Regions from separate parts of the Pseudomonas sp. C9D1 genome, predicted to be linked through region 3. Evidence: riboswitches for the same ligand, from Rfam matches in the RefSeq annotation. Region 3 holds a riboswitch; each other region holds the start of a gene.
What was found. A riboswitch is a leader RNA that binds a small molecule or an ion and turns the genes downstream of it on or off. The one in region 3 is predicted to bind cobalamin.
Positions count from the first base shown of each region.

Region 1: another riboswitch for cobalamin. It lies ahead of ACXI0U_RS13200 (TonB-dependent receptor); the one in region 3 lies ahead of ACXI0U_RS27485 (CbtB domain-containing protein).
Region 2: another riboswitch for cobalamin. It lies ahead of ACXI0U_RS11285 (energy-coupling factor ABC transporter permease); the one in region 3 lies ahead of ACXI0U_RS27485 (CbtB domain-containing protein).

Region 1 is NZ_JBSZIE010000002.1:1,073,555-1,078,852, forward strand. Features, by position in the region: gene ACXI0U_RS13185 (MarR family winged helix-turn-helix transcriptional regulator) at 1-188, shown strand, start outside; gene ACXI0U_RS13190 (zinc-dependent alcohol dehydrogenase) at 189-1,217, opposite strand; gene ACXI0U_RS13195 (PaaI family thioesterase) at 1,221-1,664, opposite strand; cobalamin riboswitch at 1,916-2,117, shown strand; gene ACXI0U_RS13200 (TonB-dependent receptor) at 2,225-4,363, shown strand; gene ACXI0U_RS13205 (ABC transporter ATP-binding protein) at 4,387-5,160, shown strand; gene ACXI0U_RS13210 (ABC transporter substrate-binding protein) at 5,157-5,298, shown strand, end outside.
Region 2 is NZ_JBSZIE010000002.1:652,979-658,276, reverse strand. Features, by position in the region: gene ACXI0U_RS11290 (TonB-dependent hemoglobin/transferrin/lactoferrin family receptor) at 1-1,425, opposite strand, end outside; cobalamin riboswitch at 1,773-1,966, shown strand; gene ACXI0U_RS11285 (energy-coupling factor ABC transporter permease) at 2,027-2,710, shown strand; gene ACXI0U_RS11280 (copper uptake system-associated protein) at 2,753-3,193, opposite strand; gene ACXI0U_RS11275 (TonB-dependent receptor plug domain-containing protein) at 3,229-5,151, opposite strand; gene ACXI0U_RS11270 (DUF2946 family protein) at 5,288-5,298, opposite strand, start outside.
Region 3 is NZ_JBSZIE010000002.1:4,248,072-4,253,369, forward strand. Features, by position in the region: gene cobN (cobaltochelatase subunit CobN) at 1-2,076, opposite strand, end outside; gene cobW (cobalamin biosynthesis protein CobW) at 2,137-3,189, opposite strand; cobalamin riboswitch at 3,286-3,479, opposite strand; cobalamin riboswitch at 3,538-3,749, shown strand; gene ACXI0U_RS27485 (CbtB domain-containing protein) at 3,852-4,034, shown strand; gene ACXI0U_RS27490 (CbtA family protein) at 4,045-4,752, shown strand; gene ACXI0U_RS27495 (cobalamin biosynthesis protein) at 4,826-5,236, shown strand; gene cobM (precorrin-4 C(11)-methyltransferase) at 5,233-5,298, shown strand, end outside.

The sequences.
Region 1 (5,298 bases), 3.2 Mb from region 3:
CCCAGCAGCGCGACCCGGAACAGCATCGCTACAAGCGCCTCTCCCTCAGCGCGGAAGGCCATGACGTGGAGCACCGCGCCACCGATCTGGAGCGCCGGGTCATCCGCGCCGCACTGGACACCACCGACACGGACGGCCGGATCGCCTGGCACTCGGTCATGCAATCCCTGGCCGCCCGCCTCGACTGATCAGCCCGCCGTGGTGATGCGCTCGCGCACCACGATGCACTTGGCCAGCGGCTGGATCAATGCCTCGGTCGCTTCCTCCCAGGGCACCACGCTGGGGCTCACCAGCAGCGGGTCGCAATGCCCCTGCTCCACCAGCTCCAGCACCCTGGGGATGTGCGGGCGCACGCTGCAGGCGCCTACCGAGAGGGTGACGTCGCGCATGTACATGCCGAACAGCGGGATGGCCGGGTCCTCGAAGATGATGCCGATGCACGAGCAGTGCCCGCCCGGCGCCAGCGCCAGCAGGCCGGTGCGCAGGGCCTGCGGGTCGCGGGTGGCGGACACCACCAGGTCGTAACGCTCGTTCAGCGCGCCGTCGGTGCCGTTGCGCAAGGTGGCGCCGCTGCGCACGGCGAGGTCATCGCGGTAGCCGTCGCCATCCAGGTAATCCACCTCGGCCGCTCCGGCGGCGCGGGCCATCTGCACCGCGAGAATGCCCAGGCTCTCGGTGCCGCCCACCACCAGTACCTTCGCCTCCTCCCGCGTCGCCAGCGGGCGGCTGGTGGCCACCCAGGCATCGGTGAGGTTGTCGCTGGCGCTGGCCACGGCCACCGGGTCCAGCCCCGGCGGCAGCACCACCAGCATGGCGTCGGCGAAGGGCACCCGCACCACCTCGGAGAACAGCCCGCCCCAGTGGCCGCCGGCCGGCACGCCATAGGCCGCGTGGCGGGCGACGCCGGTGCAGGCCGTGCTGCGCCCCGCCAGGCACTGGCGGCAGGTGCCGCAGGCGATCTTCCAGGGCACCGAGACCAGGTCGCCGCGCTTCACCGTGGTCACCTGTGGGCCCACTTCCAGCACCTCGGCCACGCACTCGTGGCCCAGGGCGAAGGGCGGCTTGAACGGCGTCAGCCCGGCCACCAGGCGCCGATCGAGGTCGCAGGAGGCCGAGGCAATGGGCCGTACCAGCGCCGCCAGCGGCGAATCCAGCACCGGTGACGGTGCCTCCTCCCAGGCCAGGCGCCCCGCGCCCTTGACGATGAGTTCGCGCATGGCTCAGTCCCGCACGTTGAAGGTGGTGGTGGCGCGGGCGCAGAGCTTGCCGGCCGCGTCGCGGATATGGGCGTCGCACACCGCCAGGCTGCGGGTGCGCTCCACCAGCCAGCCCTCGACGCTGTACAGCTCGCCGACCTTGAGCGGGCGCAGGTACTTCACGCCCAGGTCCACCGTCGAATAGGGCGTGTCGGCAGCCAGAGTGGAGAACAGCGCCAGGGCCGCCGCACCGTCCAGGCAGGTGGCGGCGAAACCGCCGTGCACCGCGTTGGCCGGGTTGAGGTGGCGGGCATCCGGCCGCGCCTCGATGAAGACGCGTCCGGGCTCCACGCCCACCGCCTTCATCGCCATGGTGTCGCCGATGGCGGGTGCGGGCAGCTTGCCGGCGATCGCCGCCTGGAGGAGTTGCAGGCCCGAAGGCAGGGTTCTGTTGGGGGTATCGGTCATCACAGGGCTCCTGGCTCTGCCGGGGTCGGCGAGCGATTGCGGGATGGAGGGCCGGCAGCCCTCCACAGGGCCAGCGCGAGGGAATCGCCCTGCAGCCCGTGGACGGACGATACGTGAGCGCCAACCCTCAAATCAACATTGTTGATATGACAAAAAAGAAGGCATTCCGGCAAGGTCGACAGGGCTCTGGAACGGGCGTTTCCGCCATCTGCCGCAACACACTGGCGTTGACGCCCGGGCGTGTGGATGGTCATATGCGCGCCGTTCCAGGTGTCCCACGCCGTCGTGCGTGGGGTGAAACGGGAAGCCGGTGCGTCCTCAGGACCAGTCCGGCGCTGCCCCCGCAACGGTAAGCGAGCGCTGCATTCGAAACGCCACTGTGCACCTGCATGGGAAGGCGAATGCCGCGTGATCCTCGCAAGCCCGGAGACCGGCCTGGAGCATCGATAGGCAAACCCGCGGTGGGCGGGCACGGGCCGGTTTTCGCTTGGGCGCTCGCGCCTGCGCACGCCTTTGCATTCCCTCCGGGCTCCATTCATTCCTGACGTGATAGGAACGACATGTCCCGCACCTTCAGCTCCAACGCTCCGGCAAGCGCCGCCCTCGGCCTGCTCGCGCTCTCTATCTCCCTCGCCCTGCACGCCGAAGACGGCGCCCTGGCCCTGCCCGCCACCGCCGTCACCGGCCAGGCGGACGACGCCCCCATCAGCCTCGACACGCCGCTGCCCGCCGGCTCGCGCCTGGGCCTCTCCGCCCTGGAGACCCCGGCCAGCACCAGCAGCATCAGTGGCGAAGAGGTGCGCGGGCGCAACAACGCCACCGTACAGGACGCCGTGACCCGCTCCCCCGGCATCAGCAACATTGGCACCCCCGGCAACGGCGGCACCGCGCTCTCGGCCCGGGGCTTCACCGGCCACGCCTCGGTCATGCAGCTTCACGACGGCACGCGCTTCTACACCGGCATGGGCACCGTCACCTTCCCCACCGACCCGTGGATGGTCGAACGCATCGACGTGATCCGTGGCCCGGCCTCGGTACTCTACGGCGAAGGCGCCACCGGCGCGGTGATCAACGTGGTGCCGAAGAAGCCCTTCGAGGGCGAGATCCGCAACCGCCTGCGCCTGGGCTACGGCTCCGACGACCGCCAGCAGATGGCACTGGACAGCGGCGGCTCGCTCACCGACACCCTCAGCTACCGCCTCAACCTCAACCGCGAAACCAGCCACGGCTGGATCGACCGTGGCGACTCGAAGAACCTCGGCCTCAGCGCCGCCCTGCGCTGGCAGGCCCGCGACGACCTGGCCTTCACCCTGGCCCATGACCAGGGCGACCTCACGCCGATGAACTACTTCGGCACGCCGCTGATCGACGGCCACCTACGCGACAGCCTGAAGGAGAAGAACTACAACCTGCACAACGCCGAGCAGCACTACAACGACCAGTGGACCCGGCTCGTCACCGACTGGACCCTGGCCGAGGGCATCAGCGCCAGCAACCAGCTCTACCACATCAAGAGCCGCCGCTACTGGCGCAACGCCGAGGCCTACAACTGGGACGCCGGCCTGGGCCAGCTGGAGCGCGCCGAGAACCTGCGCATCAAGCACGAGCAGGAGCAGATCGGCGACCGCCAGACCTTCACCTTCGACCACTCGCTGTTCGGCCTCAGCAGCCGCACCCTGGTGGGCGCCGAGTTCAACCGCATCCGCTTCAACCTGCTGAACAACTCGCCCTACATCGATGTGGGCGGCAACTACGTCGACCCGTGGAACCCCACGCCCGGCTACTACCAGAGCGCCTCGGCCTACGGCCCGCACTCGCGCAGCGAAACCCGCACCGTCGCCCTGTTCGCCGAGAACCGCACCCAGTTCGACGAGCGCTGGTCCCTGGTCACCGGCATCCGCCGCGACCAGAACCACATCGACCGCAACGACCTGCGCGCGAACACCCGCAGCGACCGCAGCCTCTCCGGCGGCAACTGGCGCGCCGGCCTGGTGTTCGCCGCCACGCCGCAGCTGTCCTTCTATGGCCAGTACTCCACCAGCGAGGACGGGGTGAGCAACCTCATCACCCTCAGCCCCACCCAGCAGAAGATGGACCTCACCGAGTCCAAGCAGACCGAGTTCGGCCTCAAGCAGCAGTTCTGGGACGGGCGCGGCGAATGGACCCTGGCCGCCTACAACATCGTCAAGAAGAAGCTGCTCTCCCGCGAGTCGGTGACCCGGCCCACCCAGCAGATCGGCCAGCAATCCTCCGATGGCCTGGAAGCCACCCTGGAGCTGGCGCTGGAGCAGGGCTGGCACGTTTCGGCCAACGCCGCCGTGGTGCGCGCCGAGTACGACGACTTCAACGAGTCCGCCGGTGGCCAGCTGATCTCCCGTTCCGGCAACAGCCCCACCGACGTGCCGCGACGCACCGCCAACCTGTGGCTGAGCAAGCAGCTGGGCCGTGACCTGGACGCCGGCATCGGCGCGCGCTACGTCGATGCCCGCTATGCCGACGCCGCCAACACCGTGAAGGTGCCGGGCTACACCGTGCTCGACGCCAACCTCGGCTGGCAGGTGCTGCCCGACACGCGCCTGGGCCTGGAGCTGAACAACCTGCTGGACCGCCGCTACGCCGTCACCCAGCAGAACGGTGGCCAGCAATGGCTGCTGGGCCAGCCGCGGTCGTTCTTCGTCACCGCCGACTACAGCTTCTGATCCGGCGAAAGGGAGTGCCCGGCATGCCATCACTGAACATCAGCGACCTCGCCTGGGCACCCGACGGCCGCCCGCGCTGGCTCCTGCAGGGCATCGACCTGCAGGTGCGCGCGGGCGAGTTCGTCGGCCTCATCGGCCCCAATGGCAGCGGCAAGACCAGCCTGCTGCGCTGCGCCTACCGCGCCGAGCGCCCGGCCTCCGGCTGGGTGGCCCTGGACGGCGACGACCTCTGGCGACGCAGCCCGCGCTGGAGCGCGCAACGCATCGCCGTGGTGCTGCAGGAGTTCCCCCAGGACTTCGGCCTGGCCGTGGCCGAGGTGGTCGCCATGGGCCGCTCGCCGCACAAGGGCCTGTTCGACGGCGACGATGCCGAGGACGCGCGCATCGTCGACGAAGCCCTCGCGGCGGTGGGCATGGCCGGGCTTCGCGAGCAGGCCTTCGCCCGCCTCTCCGGCGGCGAGAAGCAGCGCGTGCTGCTGGCCCGCGCCCTGGCCCAGTGCCCAGGCCTGCTGCTGCTCGACGAGCCCACCAACCACCTCGACCCGCGCTACCAGCTGGAGCTGCTGCAGCAGCTGCGCGAGCTGCGCCTGAGCACCCTGGCCAGCTTCCACGACCTCAACCTGGCGGCGGCCTTCTGCGACCGCCTCTACGTACTGGACCAAGGCCGCGTGGTGGCCAGCGGCACCCCCACCGACGTGCTCACCGCCGAGCTGCTGCAACAGGTGTTCGGCGTGCACGCTCTGGTGGACCGCCACCCCCTCGCCGACCACCCGCGCATCACCTGGATCACCCCATGAAGCCTTCGCCTATCGCCCTGCTCGCCCTGCTCCTGGCGCCCCTCGCCCAGGCCACCGACTACCCGCTGAGCGTCACCAGCTGCGACCGCCAGGTGGTGTTCGAACGCGCACCGCAGCGGGCGGTGAGCCAGGACATCA
Region 2 (5,298 bases), 3.6 Mb from region 3:
GAAGTTGAACAGCGCCCTGTTGGTGTTCAGGTTGCCGTACATCTCGGTCATGGTGGGAGCGCGGAAGGCTTCCCCGTAGCTGACGAACAGGCCCAGGGCATCCAGCGGCTGGTACTTGAGCGCCAGCTTCGGCGAGAGCCGGTCATGGTGGGTGCTGTCCTGCCCGGGGGAGGAGAGCTTGTAGTCGTCATGGCGCAGCGCCGCGATGAGCGTCCAGCGCTGGAACAGCTCCTGTTCGCTCTGCAGGAAGCCGCCGCGCGCGCGCATCTTGCCGTCCGGCAGCACCGAGTTGGCCTGGCCGGCGGAGGTGTTCTCGGCAGTGTCCTCGTAGTAGTCCAGGCCGTAGGTGAGGCGTTGGCGGTAGTCCTCGCCCAGTTCGAAGGTGGTGGTGTTCTGCAGGCTGCCGCCGTCCGTGCGGGTCATGCCCGAGGTGTCCGGCTGGGGCGGTGTGGAGCGGCTATGGCCCGACAGGCTATAACGGGTGCGATAGAGGGAGAGCCTGCCATCCAGCAGGGCCCGGTCGGCATCGTGGAACAGCCAGTTGCCGGTGTACTGCTCCTGGCGGCGGTGGCTGTCCTGATCGAAAGGGAAAAGCAGGTTGCCGCCGGGGTTGGTGGGGCCGGTGAAGTCGTCGTCGAAGGTCTGCCGGCCCAGCTCCAGGCGGTTCAGGTCCCCCAGGTTGAGCCCCGCCTTGAACAGGCTGGCGGTGAGGTCGCCATCGTTGGGGTATTCGGCATCCGTACCGCCCTTGGCAGTGTGAATGGTGCCGTAGTCGCGGTAGGTGGCGCTGGCGAGCACATCGCCCTGGTCGTTCAAGGCCGCAGCGGTGAGGTTGGTGGAGGCGGATTCGTCGCCGCTGCGATAGCTCACTTTGGCGCGGCCACCGAAGGTTTGCCCGGGGGCGACGAAGTCTTCCGCCGCCAGTGTCTCGAATGCCATTACGCCACCCAGCCCGCCGCTCCCGTAGGCGGCCGACATCGGGCCGCGCACCACGTCGATCTGGCGGATGAAATCCGGGTCGAGCAGCAGGGGGCTGTTCACGCCGCCTTCGTTGTTACGCCGGGCGCCATCCACGCTGAGGATGATGCGCGGCCCTTGCAGGCCACGGATGGCAGGGCTCTGCGAAGCCGGGCGCGGGCCGCCGCCGACGTTCACGTTGGGCAGGCTGCGCAGTACGCGGGAGAGGGTGTCCGCCTGGGCGTCGTCGAGGTTCTCGCGGTCGACCGTGGAGACCGAGGCGGGCAGGGCGAAGCTGCTGTTGGCGCTACGTGTGGCGGTGACCGTGGTGCTGTCGAGCACCAGCGTGGGGCGCTCCTCGGCCTGGAGTTGCCCGCATGCCGCCAGCAGCAATGGCCAGGCCGTGGCAGGCCCCATGGACAGCGTGCGGCGCAACCACAGGGGACGAAACGATGCAGAGACAACCATGCCTTTTCCCTTCTCTCGCAGACTCTCGGGCGCCCTTGCGGGTGCACCGGTTGATCCGGGAACGGCGGCGTTCCTTGAGCGCCTCGAGGTATCCGATCCCTGGATGGTGGCCGGGCACCCGAGGGGTGCCCGCATGCGGTCGGGCTGCCGATCCATGGGATTGGTCAGCCCGGGACGGGAAACTAGCAAGGCCGGCGCCGGGGCTTAACTGCGACGTTCCACCGCAGGCCGCCGTGCCGCTCGTCCCGAGCGACCGCCTCAGGCCCGGGGCGTGATGACCCTGTGGCGAGCTGTCGCACCCCCGGTGATCGGGGTTCAAGGATTTCTATGCCGCCGTGGCGGGAATCGGTACCATTTCCGCCGATGGTTTTCCGGGTGCCCCGGAACTAAGAGGGAACATGGTCGGCGAGATGCCCAAGCCATGGCTGCCCCCGCAACTGTGAGCAGAGCGCGATGCCCGATGTACCACTGGCGACGGCTGGGAAGGTGGGTTGAGCGGTGAACTGCGAGCCAGGAGACCTGCCATCAGCAAGCGGGCGAAAGCCCGGCCCCCTTAGTCATCCCTATCGTCGCGCGGTGGGCGCGGCACGGAGCACCACCCATGCATATCGAACCTGGCGTCGTAGAAGGCGCGAAGATCTTCCTCAGTTATGGCACGGCAGTAGCGGCTTTTGGCCTGACGGCCAAGATGGCCGTCGACAGCATCCGCCGCAACGGCGGTGTGACCGCGCTGGCGCTGCGCAGTTTGATCACCACAGCCCTGGTGTTCTGCTTCTTCGAGGTGCTGCCGCACCACGCGGTGGGCGTCTCCGAGGTCCACCTGATTCTCGGCTCGACCTTGCTGCTGATGTTCGGTGCGGGGGCGGCGGCGGTCGGGCTGGCTGCCGGGCTGCTCATCCAGGGCCTGTTCTTCGCGCCCTTCGACCTGCCCCAGTACGGCATGAACGTCACCACCCTGCTGGTGCCGCTGTGGGGCATCAGCCTGCTGGCGAACCGTCTCATTCCGTCTGCTACGCCCTATGTGGAAACGCGCTACACCCAGGCCTTGGCGCTGTCCACCGCCTATCAGGGCGGCATCGTCGCCTGGGTCGGGTTCTGGGCCTTCTACGGGCATGGTTTTTCCAGCGAGACCCTGGCCTCCGTCGGCACCTTCGGCATCGCCTACATGAGTGTGATCCTGGTGGAGCCCCTGATCGACCTGGGCGTGCTGGCTCTGGCCAAGGCGCTGTCGCGCTACAGCAAAGGCCCGCTGTTCAACGTGCGTTTGCACCACGCGGCTGCTTGAGTGCAAGCCGGGTGCATGTCCTCGCATGCACCCGGCCCCAGGTCAGTGTTGCGGGTCACCGTGCCCGGCGTGAGCATCCACGCGCACGATGCCCTTGAAGCGCGAGAACTGCCGGACCCGTTCCGGCGCTATCACCGACTCCGCCGTGCGTACGGCTCGCAATAGGTCGCTCGCTTCTCGCTGGGCCAGCCCGGCATCCTTCAGGGTCGCTTCGTCGAGCAGTCCGTCGCCCGCGCACAGCACCACTTTCCAGTGATCCTGCACGCGTGTGAGCAGGGCGCGCCCACCTCGTTCCGCTTGCGTCCAGCCCGCTATGGCGTAGTCGCCTTCCAGGGTCACCGGGCCGACGTCCAATGCCGCCTCCGGGCGCTCCCAGGTGTGTTTCATCAGGTGCTCGATGGCTTGTCGGTCCGCTTGGCTGTCGGCCAGTGCGTAGCCGCCGGTGAGCGCCCAGAGCACGATCAGGTGTCTTGTCCACTTCATAAGCTTGTCTCCTCGATGAGCCAGGTCGTGAAATTTCAGAAGCCCATCCTCACGCCCACCTGGGCTGAGGTGCCGGGCATGGGGTAGCCGGTGCGGTACGCGTAGTCACGGTCGAACAGGTTCTCGACGGCCAGGAACACCTCGCCCTCCTCGCCGAGCTCGGGCAGGGCATAGCCCAGGCGCAGGTTGACCACGGTGAAGCTGTCCACTTGCTCGAAGTTGCTCGCGCCCTCGACCCGCTCCTGTTGCAGCACATACATCCTGCTCTGGTACTGCGCGTCTGCGCTCAGGCGCCAGGGGCCGGTCGTGTAGGTGGTTCCCAGCGAGAAGGAGCGTCGCGGCGCGTAAGGCAGGTTGCGCAGGCTGGGGTCGAGCCAGGTGAAGCCGAGGAAGCTGCTCCAGCTCTCGTTCCAGCTCTGCTGCCAGGAGGCTTCGGCGCCCTTTATCTCGTAGTCGCCCAGGTTCACGTAGGCGGGTTGGGTCACGGCCGGGGGGAAGGCGAACAGGTAGCGGTTCTGCAGCTTGTCCTTGAATACGGCCAGGTCGAGGGTCGCGCTCTGGGTGGGGTTGAACTTGACCCCCAGTTCCCTGTGGTCCATGCGCTCCGGCTCCAGCTCACGCCAGCTTTCACCCAGGGCTGGAATCAGGTGCGAGAGAACGGAGGTTTCCAGGCCGGGGTAGTTGACGCCCCTGGACAGGTTCGCCCGGAACTCGAGGTCCTGGGTGGAAAGCAGCAGTCCGGCATGGGGTGCCGTTTCGCTCTTGTAGACGTTGTGGTCATAGCCACGGATGCCGGCCGAAGGCGTGAGCGTCCAGTCCGGGTTCAGTTCGATCGCCTGGCTGAGCCCCAGGTGCGGGGAGATGAGTCGCAAGGTGGGCGTATCGAAGTCGTCACGGGGAGCCGGCGCCAAGCGCTTGAAGGCCACCTGGCCTTCCATCTGGTCTATATCCAGCCCCATTGCGATCTCGCCGCCATTCCAGGGCATCAGGTTTTCGGACCAGCGCAGGCCCTGCATGCTGAAGTCGGTGATGGTGTCGCCGTCGAGTCCGGTCTGGTCGAGGGCGCTGCCGCGACCTTCGTTGTAATAGAGCTTGAGGCTGCCTCGGGACTGCTCGTGTTCGTGAGCGAGCGTCATCGATACCAGGCTGCCACGGGTATTGAACTCGCCGCTCCTGGTGTCGGGCCGCCCTTGTTGGCCGGGGTCGGAGGCACGGTTGTCCGCGTGCAAGGCGAGCAGCGCCACCGACCAGTTGTCATCGAGCTGGTAGCTGAAGTTGGCGAGGCCGTTGTTCAGGCGGCCGTCGCCATCGGCACGGTCACCGTCCGAGCGGGCGGTGCCTTGCGCCAGGCTGTAGCCCAGTGCGCCGCTGCGCCCGGTCAGGCTGGCCTGCTCGGTGAACGTGCGGAAGCTGCCTCCGGTCAATTGGAGTGTGCCGTTCTGGTGGTCACCCGCTGCGGCCGCGCGTGGCGTCAGGTCTATGGCGGCGAAGGTGTTGCCGAAGTTCTGCGGTTGCGGGCCCTTGTAGACGCTGATTCGCTCCATGCCATTGATGGGCAGCAAGTCCAGCAGCGGATGGTTCCAAACCGGCATGTAGAAGGGAACGCCGTCGATGAAGGTCTTGATCTCGCTGCCGGGGCGACTGGCCCCCATGCCCCGGATGTAGACCGCCCCACCTTCGGCTCCGCCGAACGAGCCGACCGGGTTGAAGCGCGACACCGTCACCCCGGGCGTGCGACGCAGCGCGGACGACAGGTCCAGCGCGTTGAGGTCGCGGATCTGCTCTTCGCCCACAAGGGTCGCCATGCTGGCGAAGGCGTCCACGGCGTTTTCATCGATAACCGCTTTCCCCGTCACCTTCGACTCGGGTAGCTCGATCGGGTTGACCTGGGCTGCGGTGGCACTGGCCGTTCCCCACAAGGCGAGGGAAATGCCGTAGCTCAGACGTTTGATCAACATGCCACTTACTCCTTGATTCTGCTTTTTATTCAGCCGCCGCCCGCACCGGGCTTTGCCGTCTGGTGGCGTGCAGGCTGTGTGCTTCTCTGAACGGGCGCCGGAGCACCTGCAGTGCCCGGCGTAGCGCAATGGATGTTCAGCAGGGTG
Region 3 (5,298 bases):
GAGGCCGTCGCGGATCTGCGACTCCTTGAGGTCGCAGAGGTAGGCGTCCAGCTGCGGCAGCCAGCTTTCCGGGTCGTCGCTGATGCTCAGCTCCAGCTCGCGGTCCAGCGCGGTGGCTTTCACCAGCTCGAGGATCTCGTTGCGCAGTTGCACGGCGCGGCGCGGGTCCAGCAGCGAGGCGTCGTAGTACTCGTCGGCCAGGCGTTCCAGGTCGCGCAGCGGGCCGTAGTTCTCGGCGCGGGTCAGCGGCGGCATCAGGTGGTCGATGATCACCGCCTGGGCGCGGCGCTTGGCTTGGGCGCCTTCGCCGGGGTCGTTGACGATGAAGGGGTAGATGTTCGGCAGCGGGCCCATCACCGCGTCCGGCCAGCACTCTGCGGAGAGGCCGACGCCCTTGCCCGGAAGCCATTCCAGGTTGCCGTGCTTGCCGACGTGCACCAGCGCGTCGGCGCCGAACACCTCGCGCAGCCAGAAGTAGAAGGCCAGGTAGCCGTGGGGTGGCACCAGTGCGGCGTCGTGGTAGATGGCCGCCGGGTCCAGCTGGTAGCCGCGTGCCGGCTGGATGCCGACGAAGGCCAGGCCGAAGCGCAGGCCGGCGATCATCATGCGCCCGGCGCGGAACATCGGGTCCTGCTGCGGTTCGCCCCAGCGCTCCGTCACCGCCCGCTGGTTGGCTTCGGGCAGGCGGGCGAAGCAGGCCAGGTAGGCGTCCAGCGCCAGGCTCTGGGCGCAGGGGCGTGCGTCGAGGCTGTCGAGGTCGTTGCTGACGCCGCCCAGCAGGCTGTGGATAAGTGCCGTGCCGCTCTCCGGCAGGCCGGCCAGGGGGTAACCCTCGGCCTCCAGGGCGCGGAGGATGTTCAGCGCGGCGGCCGGGGTGTCCAGGCCCACGCCGTTGCCAATGCGGCCGTCGCGGGTGGGGTAGTTGGCGAGGATCAGCGCCACGCGCTTGTCGGCGTTGGCCTTGCGCCCCAGCAGCAGCCAGCGGCGCGCCAGTTCGGCGACGAAATCCATGCGTTCGAGGTGGGGCAGGTAGCACACCACGTCGCTCTGGCTGCGCTCGCTGCGCCAGGCCAGACCCTTGAAGCTGATGGGGCGGGTGATGATGCGCCCGTCCAGCTCCGGCAGGGCGATGTGCATGGCCAGGTCGCGCGGGCCGAGGCCTTGCGGGTTCTCTTCCCAGAGCGGCTGGTTGTCCAGCGAGCAGATGGCCTGCAGCACCGGCACGTCGCGGCGGAAGGGACGCTGGCCGGGTGAGTCGGGGTTGGATTGGGCGAAGCCGGTGGTGTTGATGATCAGCTCGGCGTCGACGGCGTCCAGCCAGTCCTCGACCACGGCCAGGCACTCGGCTTCCTTGAGGCTGGCCACCGCGATGGGCAGCGGGTTGATGCCGACGGCGGCGAGGCGCTCGCAGAAGGCGTCGATGAAGGCGGTGTTCGCCGCCTGCAGGTGGGTGCGATAGAACAGTAGGGCTGCCACCGGCTGGCCCTCCCGCCAGTCGGCGCGCCAGTGGTCGAGATGAGCGGGGCGCTGGTGCGGGTGATGCACGGCAACGCGGGGCAGGGCGCTGGGTGCCTGCCAGGGGTAGTCGCGGCCCAGGCAGCGGCTGGCGAGGCTGGCGAACAGCTGGCGGGCGTTGTCCAGGCCGCCTTGGCGCAGGTACTGCCAGCAGCGCTCGGCGTCTTCTTCCGGGACGTTGCACAGGCGGGCCAGTTCCGGGTCGGGGCGGTCGTCGCCGGGCACCAGGATCAGCTGCGTGCCGCGCTCGGCCAGGGCCACCAGTTGCTCGATGCCGTAGCGCCAGTAGCCGACGCCGCCATGCACGGAGATAAGGATGACCTTGGCGTGCTGCAGCACCTCGTCGACGTAAAGGTCCACCGAGGCGTGGTTCTGCAGCTGCATGGGGTTGGCCAGGCGCAGGCTGGGGTAGTCCGCCGGCAGCTCGCGGGCGGCCTCGGCCAGCAGCGCCAGGTGCGAATCACCGCTGCAGAGGATCACCAGCTCGGCGGGCGTCTGGGCCAGGTGGGCGATGCCGTCGTCGGGGACGAAGCCGCCAGGTTGGGTGCGCAGCAAGTGCATGGCTCGGGCCTTGGCTCGGTGGAGCGGCCCTCTCCCGGGGGAGAGGAACCGGTTCGGCGGTTACGCCAGGGCGGTGCGCAGTTCGTTGGCGATGGTGGCCGGGTCCAGCTCCTGGCCGATCACCACCAGGCGGGTGGCGCGGGTTTCGTCGGCCAGCCACTTGCGGTCGAAGTGTTTGTCGAAGCGCTTGCCGACGCCCTGTACCAGCAGGCGCATGGGCTTGCCGGGGATGGCGGCGAAGCCCTTGATGCGCAGCACGTCGTGGCGCTCCACCAGTTGGCCGAGGGCGGCCAGCAGGGCGGCTTCCTCCACTTCCGGCAGGTCGACGTGGAAGGAGTCGAACTCGTCGTGGTCGTGGTCCTCGTGCCCTTCGTGGTCGTGGTGGGTGGCGCGGCTGTCGATGTGCGCCTCGGCCTCGGCGTTCAGGCCCAGCAGCACGGAGAGCGGCAGCTTGCCGGCGCTGGCTTCGACGATCTTCACCGCCGGCGGTAGCTCCTCGGCCACCTCGGCGCGCACGGCGGCCAGGGCGTCGGCATCGAGCAGGTCGGCCTTGTTGAGGATCACCAGGTCGGCGCTGGCCAACTGGTCTTCGAAGAGTTCGTGCAGGGGCGACTCGTGGTCGAGGTTCGGGTCCTGCTTGCGCTGCTCGTCCACCTGCTCGGGGTGGGCGGCGAAGGTGCCGGCGGCCACGGCTGGGCTGTCGACCACGGTGATCACCGCGTCCACGGTGCAGGCACTGCGGATCTCCGGCCACTGGAAGGCTTGCACCAGGGGCTTGGGCAGGGCCAGGCCGGAGGTCTCGATGAGGATTTGGTCGAGGTCGCCACGGCGTGCCACCAGCTCGCGCATCACCGGGAAGAACTCTTCCTGCACGGTGCAGCACAGGCAGCCGTTGGCCAGCTCGAAGACGCGGCCCACGGCCTCTTCCTCGCTGCAGCCGATGGAGCATTGCTTGAGGATTTCGCCGTCGATGCCCAGCTCGCCGAACTCGTTGACGATCACCGCGATGCGGCGGCCCTCGGCGTTGTCGAGCATGTGGCGGAGCAGGGTGGTCTTACCGGCACCGAGGAAGCCGGTGACGATGGTGACGGGGAGTTTGGCCAGGGTTTTCATGCGCGGCAGCCCTTTGCTGGGAGTCGATCGGATCGGCGGGCGCGCGGGACGAGGGCACGGAGGGCCCGATTCGCCACCGGATCACCCCGCCCGGTTGTATGGAAATTCGCCGAGGCAGGTCTCCTGGCTCACAGCCTGGCGCGATGCGCCGTCCTTCCGCCTTCCCGCCCGATGGGCAGTGGCTGTGGATAGGACCTCAGCTGTTCACAGTTGCGGGGGCAGCCACGGCTTGGCCGTGTTCCCTCTTAGCCGCGGCGCACGGCCGCGGAACCTCGAAGGGCCGAAGGCTACGCAGGGCGGGGGCGGCGGTCAATCGCGGCGGTTGACGGCCAGTCGGACTCGTGATGTTCTTGTGCGGTTTTTTCAGGTGTCTCGCGCCGTCGCGCGCGAGGTGAAACGGGAAGTCGGTGTGCCCCAGGGCGAGTCCGACGCTGCCCCCGCAACGGTAAGCGCACGTAGGGATCTGTAAGCCACTGTGTCCGGCGGACATGGGAAGGCAAACCCGACCAGCCATGGCTGGCGTCGCAAGCCCGGAGACCGGCCTGATCACTTTTTTGGCAACCCGCGGTGGGCGGGCGCACGCCGGAAATGCGGTCCCCGCGCGGCCGCTTTCTTCGCACGCGTTCCTCTTGCCGACTCACCCGCATCGCAGAGGAAGCACCATGTCCAGCAGCACACTGAGCCATTCGGCCGCCGCCGTCCCCCTGTCCAAACGCCTGGCCATCGCCATCGGTGCCAGCCTCCTGGGCCTGTCGCTGGTGTACTTCGCCGGCTTCTCGCACATCGAGGCGGTGCACAACGCTGCCCACGATACCCGTCACAGCTCCGCCTTCCCCTGCCACTGAGGGCGCAACCGTGACCAAGCGCATCGCCCAGACCGCCGGGTTCGCCGGTCTCTTCGCCGCCATCGTGCTGACCCTGCTGCAAAGCCTGTGGGTCACCCCGCTGATTCTCCATGCGGAAACCTTCGAGAACTCGGCACCGGCCGAGCAGACCGAACACGCCCACGAGCACGCCGCCGGCGCGCCCGCCCATGAACACGACGCCGAAGCCTGGGCTCCCGCCGACGGCTGGCAGCGCACCCTGTCCACCGGTGGCGCCAACCTGGTGGTGGCCGTCGGCTTCGCCCTGCTGCTGGCCGCGCTGTTCAGCCTGCGCGGCCCGACCCGCGCCTGGCAGGGCCTGCTCTGGGGCCTGGCCGGTTTCGCCACCTTCGCCCTGGCGCCGTCCCTCGGCCTGCCGCCGGAGCTGCCGGGTACCGCAGCCGCCGACCTGGCCCAGCGCCAGGTCTGGTGGATCGGCACCGCCGCCTCCACTGCCGCTGGCCTGGCGCTGATCGCCTTCGGCCGCAACTGGGTCCTGCGCATCGTCGGCCTGGCGCTGCTGGTGATCCCCCATGTGGTCGGCGCACCGCAGCCTGAAGTGCATGCGAGCCTGGCGCCGGAAGCGCTGGAGCACGAGTTCATCGCCGCCTCGCTGGTGACCAACGCGCTGTTCTGGGGCGCCCTGGGTTGGGCCGCTGCCTGGCTGTACCAGCGCTCCGCGAGCCAAGACCTGGCGTGAGCCGGGCTTCGCTGCCGATCGACCCCGCGCAGGGCCCAGCCCTTCGCGGGGTTTTGTTTTGTGAGGCCGGGCGATGACCCTGGTGGCCGGCCTCGGTTGCCGGCGCGGCTGCTCGGAGCAGGAGCTGCGCGCGCTGCTCGACGCTGCCCTGGCCGAGTACGAACTTGTACCCGGCGATCTCAGCGCCCTGGCCAGTGTCGACAGCAAGGCCGATGAGCCGGGGTTGCAGGCGCTGGCGCTGACCCTTCGCTTGCCCCTGGCGCTGTTGCCGGCGGCGCAGCTGGCGGCCTGCGAGGGGCGCCTGTCCGGCCTGTCGGCCATCGCCCTGCGGGAAACCGGCAGCCCCGGCATCGCCGAAGCCGCCGCGCTGGTACAGGCCGAAGCCCTGGCCGGCCGCCCGGCGCGGTTGCTGGTGGAGAAACGCCGCAGTGCCAACGCCACCTGTGCGCTGGCCTGCACCCTTGAGGATGTGGATACCCCATGACGGTCTATTTCATCGGCGCCGGCCCCGGCGATCCGGAGCTCATCACGGTCAAGGGCCAGCGG